DNA from 2 places in the Enterobacter sp. KBR-315C3_2022 genome. Region 2 is predicted to be linked to the other one. Evidence: predicted binding sites of a transcription regulator. Region 2 holds the regulator's gene; the other holds the start of a gene.

Region 1 (5,902 bases), on a different contig from region 2:
GTAGCCCTTATCGAAGTTGCCGCCGGTTTCGGTCATTTTCACGACACGGTCCATCATCAGCATGCTCGGAGCCGGTAACTGCGGGCCGTTCGCGCCAAACAGTTCACCGCGACCAGAGGCAAGAAGATCTTCTTTTGTATAGGATTCGCGTTTATCTACCATGTTCTCAGTAAGCCTTATTTTAGTGAAGGACGCAGGATAGCTAACACGTGTACGCTGAACAAGTCCGATCAGTTCGGACTGAACCAGCCGAGCCAGCGTAACGGCCATGGATAACGGTGTCGGGCATCCGGTTGTGTCGCCTGCGCAATGCGTTCCTGAATGGTTTGCAGCAGCGTCGTTTGACCTTCTCCATCCCAGACCAGGTTTGTCAGTAAGGGTAGCGCATCCTCAATTCCTTCGATGGACCAGAGCGAAAATTGCTGCTGTTCTACCGCGTCCAGAACCGCCTGGCTCAGGCTTAAATGCCGCGCATTAGGCGCAGGGATAATCACGCCCTGCTTGCCGTTTAAGCCGCGCTGCTGGCAGATGGCGAAAAATCCTTCAATTTTCTCGTTCAGACCGCCCACCGGCTGGGCACGACCGAACTGATCGACGGAACCGGTGATAGCGATGTTCTGATTAATCGGGACTTCAGCGAGGGCGCTTATCAACGCGCACAGTTCGGCCATTGAGGCGCTATCGCCATCGACTTCGCTATACGACTGTTCAAAGGTCAGCGACGCCGAGAAGGGGATTTGCTGCTCAAGCTGAAGCTCAGACATCAAAAACGCCTGCATGATCATCATGCCTTTGGCGTGAATGTTCCCACCCAGCTCGGCTTTGCGCTCAATATCGGTAAATTCGCCGTCGCCTACGTGAACGACGCAGCTGATGCGCGAAGGCTCACCGAAGGCGCGGGGATGGCCCGGAAACTCAATCACCGAAAGGGCGTTAATCTGCCCGATGCGTTCGCCTTCCGTTTCAACGAGGATCTGCTCAAGCAGAATTTCGTCCTGCATTCGGTCGGCGAGATAACCCTCTCGCCATTCACGCTGGGCAAGCATTTGGGCGTACTGTTCGCCCGTGAACGCGCCCTGGCCGCTGATAACGCCCACTTCGCGGAGCTGTCTGCTAATCCAGAGCGGGCAGAGTGGAAGCGTCTCCTGATCGCCGGTATAGCGAACGGCTTCACGAATCAGGCCCTGCCACGCGTCTGCCGACGGAGTAGGGAGCGCGAAACGCGCCGCAATGTTCAGAACCCATTGGCGCCACTGCGCCATATCATCGGCGTCGGCGATCTGAATATTGTCTTCATATTCGCTATATACCGCCTGCTCGGCCAGCTCAGGTTCCATCTCCTGGAAATCGGCCAGCGACTCGCGATCCCCCGTGAGCACCACGGTCAGAGAGAGCGGCATAGACGGAACGGAGACCGGGAGAGGGCGCGACTCATCGTATCCTACCCAGTCAAAGCGCTGCTGGCTTACAATCGTTTTCAGGCGCATCCACAGCAGCGGCTGAGCGAGAAGGGTGCGCAGGGCGATAATTAACACCCCGCCGTTTGCACGGTGCACCAGGCCCGGCTGCAGCGATAGCTCGCCGTTGAACTGGCGCAGGCACCCAAAGAGCTGCTCGGCTTCAGCCCAGTTCGCGGAGATGACCTCACCCTTGACCGCAAAACGTTCGTCCGCCTGCTGAGCCGGTTCAAACGTGACGCTGCGTCCCGCAATATGATATTGACCACCGAAGACGGTTTCCGCCTCCGGCTTTAGCTGGCGCACGGCATCGCCCAGAAGCGTCAAATACTCGGCTTCTTCCGGGGCCTTGAGCAGCATGAAAGGAGATGTGGCCCAGGGGCTTAACATCTGCTCCAGCGCATAATGCAAACGCGGTTGGGTGTCGCTAAGTATAAATTCGTTTTCTTCTGCGAGTTCTGGCTGCGTAAAAAGCGCCTGATAGCTTTCGGTATCGGGAACCAGATCGCGCCATGCAAGTTTCGTAATGGTCAAAGTTGATGTTTTTTAGTCAGATGTAAAAACGTGGAGTATACCGTAAGCGGAGGTCTCTTCCCAAGCAGGATTGGTTTTTCGCAGCGGGAATATCCTTGAATGCTTCACAGCCTATGATTTCTTTTCAGCAGATTGCTAAAAAACTGATATTCTGAACAGAGTTACGTGGTAACACTGAGAACGCAATGAAATATCAACAACTGGAAAACCTCGAAAGCGGCTGGAAATGGAAATATCTGGTCAAAAAGCACCGCGAGGGAGAGCTGATTACCTGCTATATCGAAGCCAGTGCTGCGCAAGAAGCCGTGGATATTTTGCTGACCCTCGAAAATGAACCGGTACAGGTCAATAGCTGGATCGCGAAACATATCAATCCCGCGCTGTTGAACCGGATGAAGCAAACTATCCGCGCGCGTCGTAAGCGGCATTTTAACGCCGAGCATCAGCACACCCGTAAAAAATCCATCGACCTGGAGTTTATGGTCTGGCAACGACTGGCCGGGCTCGCGCAACGGCGCGGAAAGACGCTATCGGAAACGGTGGTACAGCTGATTGAAGATGCGGAACATAAAGAGAAGTACGCCAGTCAGATGTCTACCTTGAAAAACGATCTTCAGGCCTTGCTGGGTAAAAAGTAATTTTTAGCTTTCTACAGGCAATAAAAAACCCCGCAGTGCGGGGTTTTTTTTAAGACGATAACTTATGCCGCTGGCTGAGTTACAACGTCTTTAACGCCTTTAACTTCGATCTCAACGCGACGATCTGGAGCCAGGCAGTCGATCAGTGCAGCGCGAGCTTTCACGTTGTCACAGGTGTTGCCAGTAACTGGGTTAGATTCGCCCATACCGCGTGGGGAGATCTTGTTAGCTGGGATACCTTTAGAGATCAGGTAATCAACAACGGACTGAGCACGTTTCTCAGACAGTTTCTGGTTGTAAGCGTCAGAACCGATACGGTCTGTGAAGCCCAGAACCACAACGTTGCCGTCTTTAGGATCCAGGTTGCTCAGCTGGGAGTACAGCTGATCCAGTGCCTGCTGACCTTCTGGTTTCAGGGTCGCTTTGTTGAAGTTGAACAGAACGTCAGACTTCAGAGTGAAGTGTTTGGTCTGTACTTCTGGAGCTGGAGCCGGAGCTGGAGCTACGATTGGTGCAGCATCTTCCTGCTGACCGAAACGGTAGGAAACACCTACGCTCAGCATGCCGTTGTCTGGACGAACACCAACGGTGTTGCCGTCGCCGATGTTGTTAACCCACTGGTATTCCAGACGGGTAGCGATGTCACGGGTCATTGCCCACTCAACGCCACCAGCGAATACTGGGGAAACACCGGTATCGTGGTTGTCACCAGATACGCTGTTGCTGGAGTCTGCACGCCATACCATGCCGCCCAGACGGGTGTACACGTCCAGATCGTCAGTTACTGGGTAACCCAGTTTAGCGGTCAGCTGAACGCCTTGAGCTTTGAAAGCGCCATTCTGAGTGTCGCCTTTGTATGGCATACGACCTAACCAGTCGTAACCCATTTCAAAGCCAACATACGGGTTAACCTGATAGCCACCGAACGCACCTGCACCCAGCTGACTTTCGTGGGTTGGGCCGTCGTTGTTCAGGCTGCTGTTGTACCAGCCTGTGTCATGGAACTGAGACCAGCCCAGTTTACCACCTGCGTACCAGGTATTATCTTTCGGAGCGGCCTGCGCTACGGTAGCGAAGCCAGCCAGTGCCACTGCAATCGCGATAGCTGTCTTTTTCATTTTTTGCGCCTCGTTATCATCCAAAATTTGCCATGAAAAACTCAATAGAGAAATCACGGTTAAATCCTTCACCGGGGGGCGTGGTCAAATATAAGTCTACCGATATCTTCGGCTTAGGCCGAGCACCCCTGGCGATGTAAAGTCTACAACGTAGCTGAAAACTTACAAGTGTGAACTCCGTCAGGCATATGAAAAATTTTTTTCTGTATACCTAATATTTAACATTTTTTGAACGAATTTTAACCAGTAAAATTAACGAGAACCGCTCCAGACAAGCCTTGCCGTCGTTTTTTCTTTTTGAACTATTTCCACATCGTGGAGTCAAAAAAAATTCCAGGAAAAATCTTAATTTTGCTCAATGATAGAGATTCGAGTGAATTTTTAACCCGGAACGTTGTCCTTTGCGATAAGAATCCGGGTGAACGGGACGCATAATAAACCCGATGGCATCCCCTTCTTCGGCCGCTTCAGTTAATCGAAAATGTTCTTCTTCCGTCAGCTCATCAGGTAACCAGCCTATTACCACGCTGTAATTCCCGGTGCGCAGTGCGCGAACCATCGATTCAACGGTATCGCATGGGGAGAGCTGATTTATCTGCATCACCTTCGTCAGCGGCAGGCCTGCCGACTGAACCCATTCCCGGCTCAGCTTTTGCTGTGGCGTGAGCCAGAGCTGCCAGCGCGACTGCTGACCAAGCTGCTGTAACAGCGGCAAGAGTAAGAGCTGGGTTAACAAGGGCTGGTCTTCACGATAAACCACTTCACTGATTAATCCTGTCGAAACGCGCCCGACGGATTTCTGCGTGACGTTGCCAGCGGAAGAAGAGGGAGATGTGACGTGATTTGCATAGCCTGAAGTGTACATATTCATTCCAGCCCTGTAGTTACTGTATGGATATACAGTAACCCCTGTATGCCTAAAGATCAACTTCAATTTCGGAAAGCGTCTCGCAAATTTCGCTCATTATCGTCCTCCTTTTAAAAATCATCTTGCTCACAGGCAATAAGTTGCCTATTTTCCTGCTAACGGATCCGCTAGTAAGAAATGCTGCTGTTAACTTTTGATTTTTAAGGGAATTATTATGAAAAAGATATCTTATGAACGGATTTATAAATCTCAGGAATACCTCTCTCCACTGGGTGAGATCAACCACCGGGCCCTCTTTGGGGGATATACGCTGGCCGTCGATGACGCTGTGTTTGCAATGGTCTCGGACGGCGAGCTCTATCTTAGAGCCTGCGAGCAAAGTGCGACCTACTGTGCGAAAAACGCCTCGTCGTTCCTGACGCTCGTCAAGCGCGGCAGACCGATACTGCTGAATTATTATCGCGTGGACGACTGCCTTTGGCAGGACAAAGATAAGCTGCTGCAGCTCTCTTCATTCGCGCTGGATGCGGCCCGAAACGAGCGCCATCTGCGGCGCCAGCGTAACCGGCTAAAAGATCTGCCTAACCTGACGTTCCAGATTGAGGTGCTGCTCTATGAGGCGGGGATCATGAATGAAGAAACGCTGCGAACGCTGGGTGCGAAAGAGAGCTGGCTAAAGATCCGTCAGATTAACAAGGCGCTAAGCATTAAAGTGCTCTTTGCACTTGAGGGGGCCATTGAAGGGTTGCATGAGGCCGCGCTCCCGGCTGACACTCGCCGGGAGCTAACGGAGTGGGTTAATGCGCTGCCTGCGCAGCGCGAGAGTCACTACGCCAGGTAGCAACACGCTGTTGAAGGTGGCAAATTTCCGGCAGCAACGCGATCAGCAGGCCAATTTGCTGGAGCACCAGCGGCGCTTTGCTGTCGGTACCCGGATCGAGATGTGCAATGCGTTGAGACAGTTCGTCCAGCGACTGCTTAACGCGAGGCTCATCGGCAGGCCGATGGTGCAGGGCATCATCGACATAGCACACCGCGTCATCCAGGAGGCTCAGAATGGCGTGACTGGTCAGTTTTTCGCGGTGGGCGCCCAGGGTAGAAATATAGCTGGTAAACGTGTGGTTCAGGCAAAGCAGCCTGAACGCCGTTTCGCGAATTTCTGCCGTGGCGCGGGGTTCCGTTGACATATTGGAGACGACGGACGCCAGCTCTGCGTCACTGTTGTGCGCATCGCGGCGGGCGATACGGTAGGCCAGGCGGTTGTCACGGCCCTGATGGTACTGCTCA
Region 2 (5,902 bases):
GCTTCAAGGCGTTTATGAACAATAACTACGTGGGCCTGGTGCTGTTCTTGGGGCTGGCGATGAGCTACTTTTCATAAAAGTACGGCAGCCGAATGGCTGCCGTTTTGTTTTCTCCCTCTCCCCGTGGGAGAGGGCCGGGGTGAGGGCATCACTCGCCCTGCGTCGAACTCTCAATCGTTAAACGCACGTCGGCGGTAATCAGCTCTGCCAGCATCTGGTAGATCTTCATCGTCTCTTCCGGCTCGGCGTCGCCCGTGTCGCTAATGAACCCTTCGTCACGCAGCGTCAGCACCAGCGAGCTGAACACCGCCTTATCAAAGAACTCAGGAGCATTGATACCGTGCAGAACGGAGAGGCGCTGCGCCAGCGTCCGGCTCTCTTTTTCCAGCGTGCCGCGGTTGATGGACGGATTCGCGCTCAGCAGCCAGAAGGTAATGGCGTAACGTTGCAGCGTTTCGCGCGCCCCGGCGGCCAGCAGCTGCAGAGTGCGGGAGCGTGACGGGTTGATGAGCAGCTCGTTCTCATTAACCGTAATCAGCCCCTGACGACACATCTCTTCCGTCATCTTCGCCAGCTCGACGGCCAGCTCGTCCTTGCTCCAGCGCAGGAACAGCTCCGCTTTCAGCATCGGATAGATGGCTTCAATGTGGCGTAACAGCTCCTGATGCGAAATGCGGCGGTGCTGGGTCAGAATGGCGGCCATCAGGGACGGCAGCATCAGCATATGCGTGATGTTGTTGCGGTAGTAGGTCATCAGCACCGCCTGCTCGCGCGGCAGAATGATGATGTCACCGATCGTATCTTTCTCGACTTCAAACTTGTTCATCTGCAGCGCATGGTCGATAAGCTCGCTGGCGGTGGCAGAAGGAACGGTTGAATCGACGGAGTACGGCACGTTGCGCATGATGTCCAGGTAGCAATCGAGCTGCTCGGTCAGCTGCTCGCGTGTGAGCGAGCGCTGGCGAGAGGCCAGAAGCGCCGTGCAGCACAGGTTCATGGCGTTGGCCGCACCGGCGCTGTTGATACGCACCATCAGCTCTGACGCAATGCCGTTGACGGTCGGCGTCAGCCACGCTGGACGCACCGCCTCGATGGGATCGATGGATTCACGCCACTCGGGCACGTGGGTATTCAGGTACGTCATCAGCGGCATCGGCTCGCCGAAGTTCACGTAGCCCTCGCCCAGGTTGCGCAGCTTGCTGAGGCCGCGCAGCATCTGCGGCAGGCTCTCTTTCTCTTTTGTGGCTCCGCGCAGCTCTTTCGCATAGGTGCCCACTTCCATCACGTGCTCATAGCCAATGTAGATTGGCACCAGCGTGATGGGCCGCGTACCGCCGCGCAGCATCGCCTGAATGGTCATCGACAGCGTGCCGGTCTTCGGATCGAGCAGACGACCCGTACGCGAGCGGCCACCTTCGACGAAGTATTCTACGGAATAGCCGCGGCTGAACAGCTCGCCAAGGTATTCGCGGAAGACGGTCGAGTAGAGCTTGTTGCCCTTGAAGGTTCGACGAATAAAGAACGCGCCCAGGCGGCGGAAGATCGGGCCTGCTGGCCAGAAGTTCAGGTTAATACCGGCAGCGATGTGCGGCGGCACCAGCCCCTGGTGGTAAAGCACGTAGGAGAGAAGCAGGTAGTCCATGTGGCTGCGGTGGCAAGGCACGTAGACAATCTCATGGCCGTCGTGTGCCAGCTGGCGCACGCGCTCGGCGTTATGGACGTTGATCCCCTGATAGAGCCGGTTCCAGGTGAAGCCCAGAATGCGGTCAGACAGGCGAATCATCTCGTAGGAGAAGTTCGCGGCGATCTCTTCCATCAGCGCGATAGCGTTCTGCTGGGCCTTCTCGTGGGAAATTTTCTTGCTGCGCGCTTCGTCTTCGACGGCGCGGGCAATCGCCTTAGAGGCCAGCAGCTTGTTGAACAGATCCTGGCGCGCAGGCAGGCGAGGGCCCACCGCGGCGAGACGCTGACGCGCGAAGTGCATGCGCGCCACGCGCGCGAGCTTTTGCGCGATGATCTTGTCCGTGCCGTGCTCGTCCGCCATACGGCGCAGCGAAACGGACGGGGAGAAACGCACGAAGCTGTCGCGCCCCAGCCAGGAGACGGCGAAGAATTTTTGGATGCCGTTAAGCATGCGCAGTGGCGGATTCTCTTCGCCTTTTTCGCGGCCCGGTCGGCGGCCAAACATCACGGAGACCGGCACCATCTGCACGTCCAGATCGGGATTGCTGCGGTGCAGATCGAGATAGTCGTGGAACAGCTTGATGGACTCTTCTTTCGGCGTGTAATAGGTGAACACGCGCGGCCCGCCGTGGATGAACACGTAGCGCGGTAGCAGCGTACCGTCGACTTCCAGCGGTTCAAGCGGGTCGGGCAGATCGTGCGCCAGACACTGCGCGCGAAGCGTCAACAGGTCAGCCTTCGAGTTATAAGGCAAAACGTACATAATCGGGCGCGAGGTATCGAGCCCTAATTCCAGCGCGGGTTCTGCTGGGATAGACTTACTTTTTACCAGTACGCTTAATGGTAAATTAAGTAATTTGTAGTAAATTCGTGGCCAGCCGGACATAAACGATGTAAAGCCTCTGGTTAATAATGCAATTGCGGCGCAAGGATAACAGAAAGCGCGCAAAATTTCTGTTGTTACCCGTCAGACTTCAGGCGGCAGCATAGTGGCTGCGGCTACATATACTTCATCCTGCATGCTGCATGAAAGCGGCATGGACGATCTTGTGTATAGTGACTGACGCTCTTTCCAATAAAAGGTTCTTTTAATGGCCAATAATACCACTGGGTTCACCCGAATCATCAAAGCCGCGGGCTATTCATGGAAAGGTTTCCGTGCCGCGTGGATCAATGAAGCTGCTTTCCGCCAGGAGGGCATTGCCGCTATCGTCGCGGTTATTGTCGCCTGTTTCCTTGACGTTGATGCGATAACCCGCGTACTTCTCATCGGTTCGGTGCTTTTGGTGATGATAGTGGAAATTCTCAATAGCGCTATTGAGGCGGTGGTTGACCGCATCGGTTCCGATTTCCACGAGCTTTCCGGACGCGCAAAAGACATGGGATCCGCTGCCGTACTGCTGGCGATTATCGTTGCGGCGATAACCTGGGTCACGCTGCTTTGGTCGCATTTCCGATGAGCCTCGAGGAATAATTAAGTCCCTGGTTTTTTGTGCAGTTTTTGGTTCCAAATTCGCCTTTGACTGTATATACTCACAGCATAACTGTATATACACCCAGGGGGCGGAATGAAAGCGTTAACGACCAGGCAGCAAGAGGTGTTTGATCTCATCCGGGATCATATCGGCCAGACGGGTATGCCACCCACGCGTGCGGAAATCGCGCAGCGTCTGGGCTTCCGTTCTCCAAACGCTGCCGAGGAACACCTGAAAGCGCTGGCACGTAAAGGCGTGATTGAGATCGTCTCCGGCGCGTCTCGCGGTATTCGTCTGCTCGTCGAAGAAGAGACGGGTATTCCGCTGGTTGGCCGCGTTGCGGCAGGTGAGCCGCTTCTGGCGCAGCAGCATATTGAAGGCCATTATCAGGTCGACCCGGGTATGTTTAAGCCAAGCGCTGATTTCCTGCTGCGCGTTAGCGGGATGTCGATGAAAGACATCGGCATTCTTGACGGCGATCTGCTGGCCGTTCACAAGACGCAGGACGTGCGCAACGGGCAGGTTGTTGTGGCGCGTATTGATGACGAAGTGACCGTTAAGCGCCTGAAAAAACAGGGCAACACCGTGCAGCTTCTGCCGGAAAACAACGAATTCACGCCGATTGTGGTAGACCTGCGCGAGCAGAGCTTCTCGATCGAAGGCCTGGCGGTTGGCGTTATCCGCAACGGCGAATGGCTGTAATCTCTTCCTGACGGGCTGCGGTTTCTCCGCGGCCCGTTTCGTATTATCGTCCCCGGTATTTTCCCATGTCTCTGCTGACGGCTTCCGATAAAGCATTGTGGCGTCTTGCGCTGCCGATGATCTTCTCCAATATCACCGTTCCTCTCCTGGGGCTTGTTGATACGGCGGTGATTGGCCATCTTGACTCGCCCGTGTATCTGGGCGGCGTCGCGATTGGCGCAACGGCGACCAGCTTCCTCTTTATGCTGCTGCTCTTTTTGCGCATGAGCACCACCGGGCTGACGGCGCAGGCGTATGGCGCGAAAGACCCGCTGCGGCTGGCGCGCGCGCTGGTGCAGCCGTTAATCCTGGCGCTGGGCGCGGGAATAGCGATCGTCCTCTTGCGTACACCGCTCATCGATTTGGCGCTGCATATCGTGGGCGGCAGCGAGGCGGTGCTGGAGCAGGCCAGGCGTTTTCTGGCGATCCGCTGGCTCAGCGCGCCCGCGTCGCTGGCCAATCTGGTTCTGCTTGGGTGGCTGCTGGGCGTTCAGTACGCCCGCGCTCCGGTGATCCTGCTGGTGGTGGGCAACCTGCTTAATATCGTCCTCGACCTGTGGCTGGTCATCGGCCTGCACATGAACGTGCAGGGGGCGGCGCTGGCAACGGTGGTGGCGGAGTATGGCACGCTTCTCATCGGATTAGGGATGGTCTGGCGCGTGCTGGCGATGCGCGGGATCCCGGTTGCGCTGCTGAAAAAGGCCTGGCGCGGCAATATTCGCAGGCTGCTGGCCCTAAACCGCGACATCATGCTGCGCTCGCTTCTGCTACAGCTGTGCTTTGGCGCGCTGACCGTTTACGGCGCGCGGCTTGGGCCTGAGATTGTCGCGGTCAATGCGGTTCTGATGACGCTGCTGACCTTTACCGCCTATGCGCTGGACGGCTTTGCCTACGCCGTTGAGGCGCACTCCGGTCAGGCCTATGGCGCAGGAAAAAGCGGCCAGCTACGCGACGTCTGGCGCGCCGCCTGTCGTCAGGCAGGCCTTGTCGCACTCGCGTTCGCCGTGATTTACGCCGGTTTCGGCCAGTCAATCGTTGCCTTACTTACCTCGCTGCCCGCGCTGCGCGAGCTTGCCGGTCATTACCTGATCTGGCAGGCGGTGCTGCCGGTAGTGGGGGTGTGGTGTTATCTGCTGGACGGCATGTTCATCGGGGCAACGCGCGGGGCTGAAATGCGCAACAGCATGGCGGTGGCGGCCGTCGGGTTTGGCCTGACCTTGCTCACCGTTCCGTATCTGGGCAACCACGGGCTGTGGCTCGCGCTGGCCGTTTTCCTCTCTCTGCGCGGGCTGTCGCTGGCCTTTATCTGGCATCGCCACTGGCGTAACGACACCTGGTTTGTGTCTTCGTAATCGTCGCGATGGTTAAAGATTCTGAATATGAAAATGACCTCCGAATCCTTAACTACAATAATTAATACGTCCAGCAGAAAGTACGTGACGGACGAAACTCATTGACGCTTAACACGAGGACACGATTATGAATAAAGACGAAATCGGCGGCAACTGGAAGCAGTTTAAAGGTAAAGCGAAAGAACAGTGGGGCAAACTGACCGACGACGACATGACCGTCATCGAAGGTAAGCGCGATCAGCTTGTCGGCAAAATTCAGGAACGTTACGGCTACGAGAAAGATCAGGCTGAAACCGAAGTGAAAGACTGGGAAACCCGCAACGACTACCGTTGGTAACCCGGTAAACCCGCAGGTACAAGGATGTACTGGCAGAGGGCGGCGCTAAGCCGCCTTTTCTTTTGCCTTAGCGCGGCTTTTTCTTTACCAGGATTGTGTGGTCGTGCTGGCAGGCATCCTGATGCTTACAGGACTCCACCTCCACGCAGGCCGAACACAGGCCGTGCGCTTCAATCACGTTATGCCGCAGGGCAAAGCCCATTTTTGCCGCCAGCGATTGCATAATGTCTTCCACGCCTTCCGCACCTTCTTCCTTAACCGCGCCGCAGCGGTCGCAGATAAACATCGCCGACGTATGGGTTGGCTGATCGAAC

What was found. The regulator LexA, encoded in region 2, represses DNA repair genes until DNA is damaged. The targets are predictions, from matches to a motif close to TNCTGTATGTACATACAGNA.
Region 1: a site for LexA is predicted at 4,633-4,652, ahead of sulA (SOS-induced cell division inhibitor SulA). Genes of this name have one in related genera too.

Annotation. Positions count from the first base shown of each region.
Region 1 is NZ_JBGKEB010000003.1:70,589-76,490, reverse strand. It holds gene fabA (3-hydroxyacyl-[acyl-carrier-protein] dehydratase FabA) at 1-162, opposite strand, end outside; gene AB8804_RS04885 (AAA family ATPase) at 231-1,991, opposite strand; gene matP (macrodomain Ter protein MatP) at 2,177-2,629, shown strand; gene ompA (porin OmpA) at 2,692-3,747, opposite strand; gene sulA (SOS-induced cell division inhibitor SulA) at 4,103-4,612, opposite strand; gene AB8804_RS04865 (TfoX/Sxy family DNA transformation protein) at 4,830-5,456, shown strand; gene yccS (YccS family putative transporter) at 5,413-5,902, opposite strand, start outside.
Region 2 is NZ_JBGKEB010000011.1:99,367-105,268, reverse strand. It holds gene ubiA (4-hydroxybenzoate octaprenyltransferase) at 1-77, shown strand, start outside; gene plsB (glycerol-3-phosphate 1-O-acyltransferase PlsB) at 149-2,569, opposite strand; gene AB8804_RS13575 (diacylglycerol kinase) at 2,775-3,143, shown strand; gene lexA (transcriptional repressor LexA) at 3,252-3,860, shown strand; gene dinF (MATE family efflux transporter DinF) at 3,926-5,251, shown strand; gene AB8804_RS13560 (CsbD family protein) at 5,379-5,588, shown strand; gene zur (zinc uptake transcriptional repressor Zur) at 5,656-5,902, opposite strand, start outside.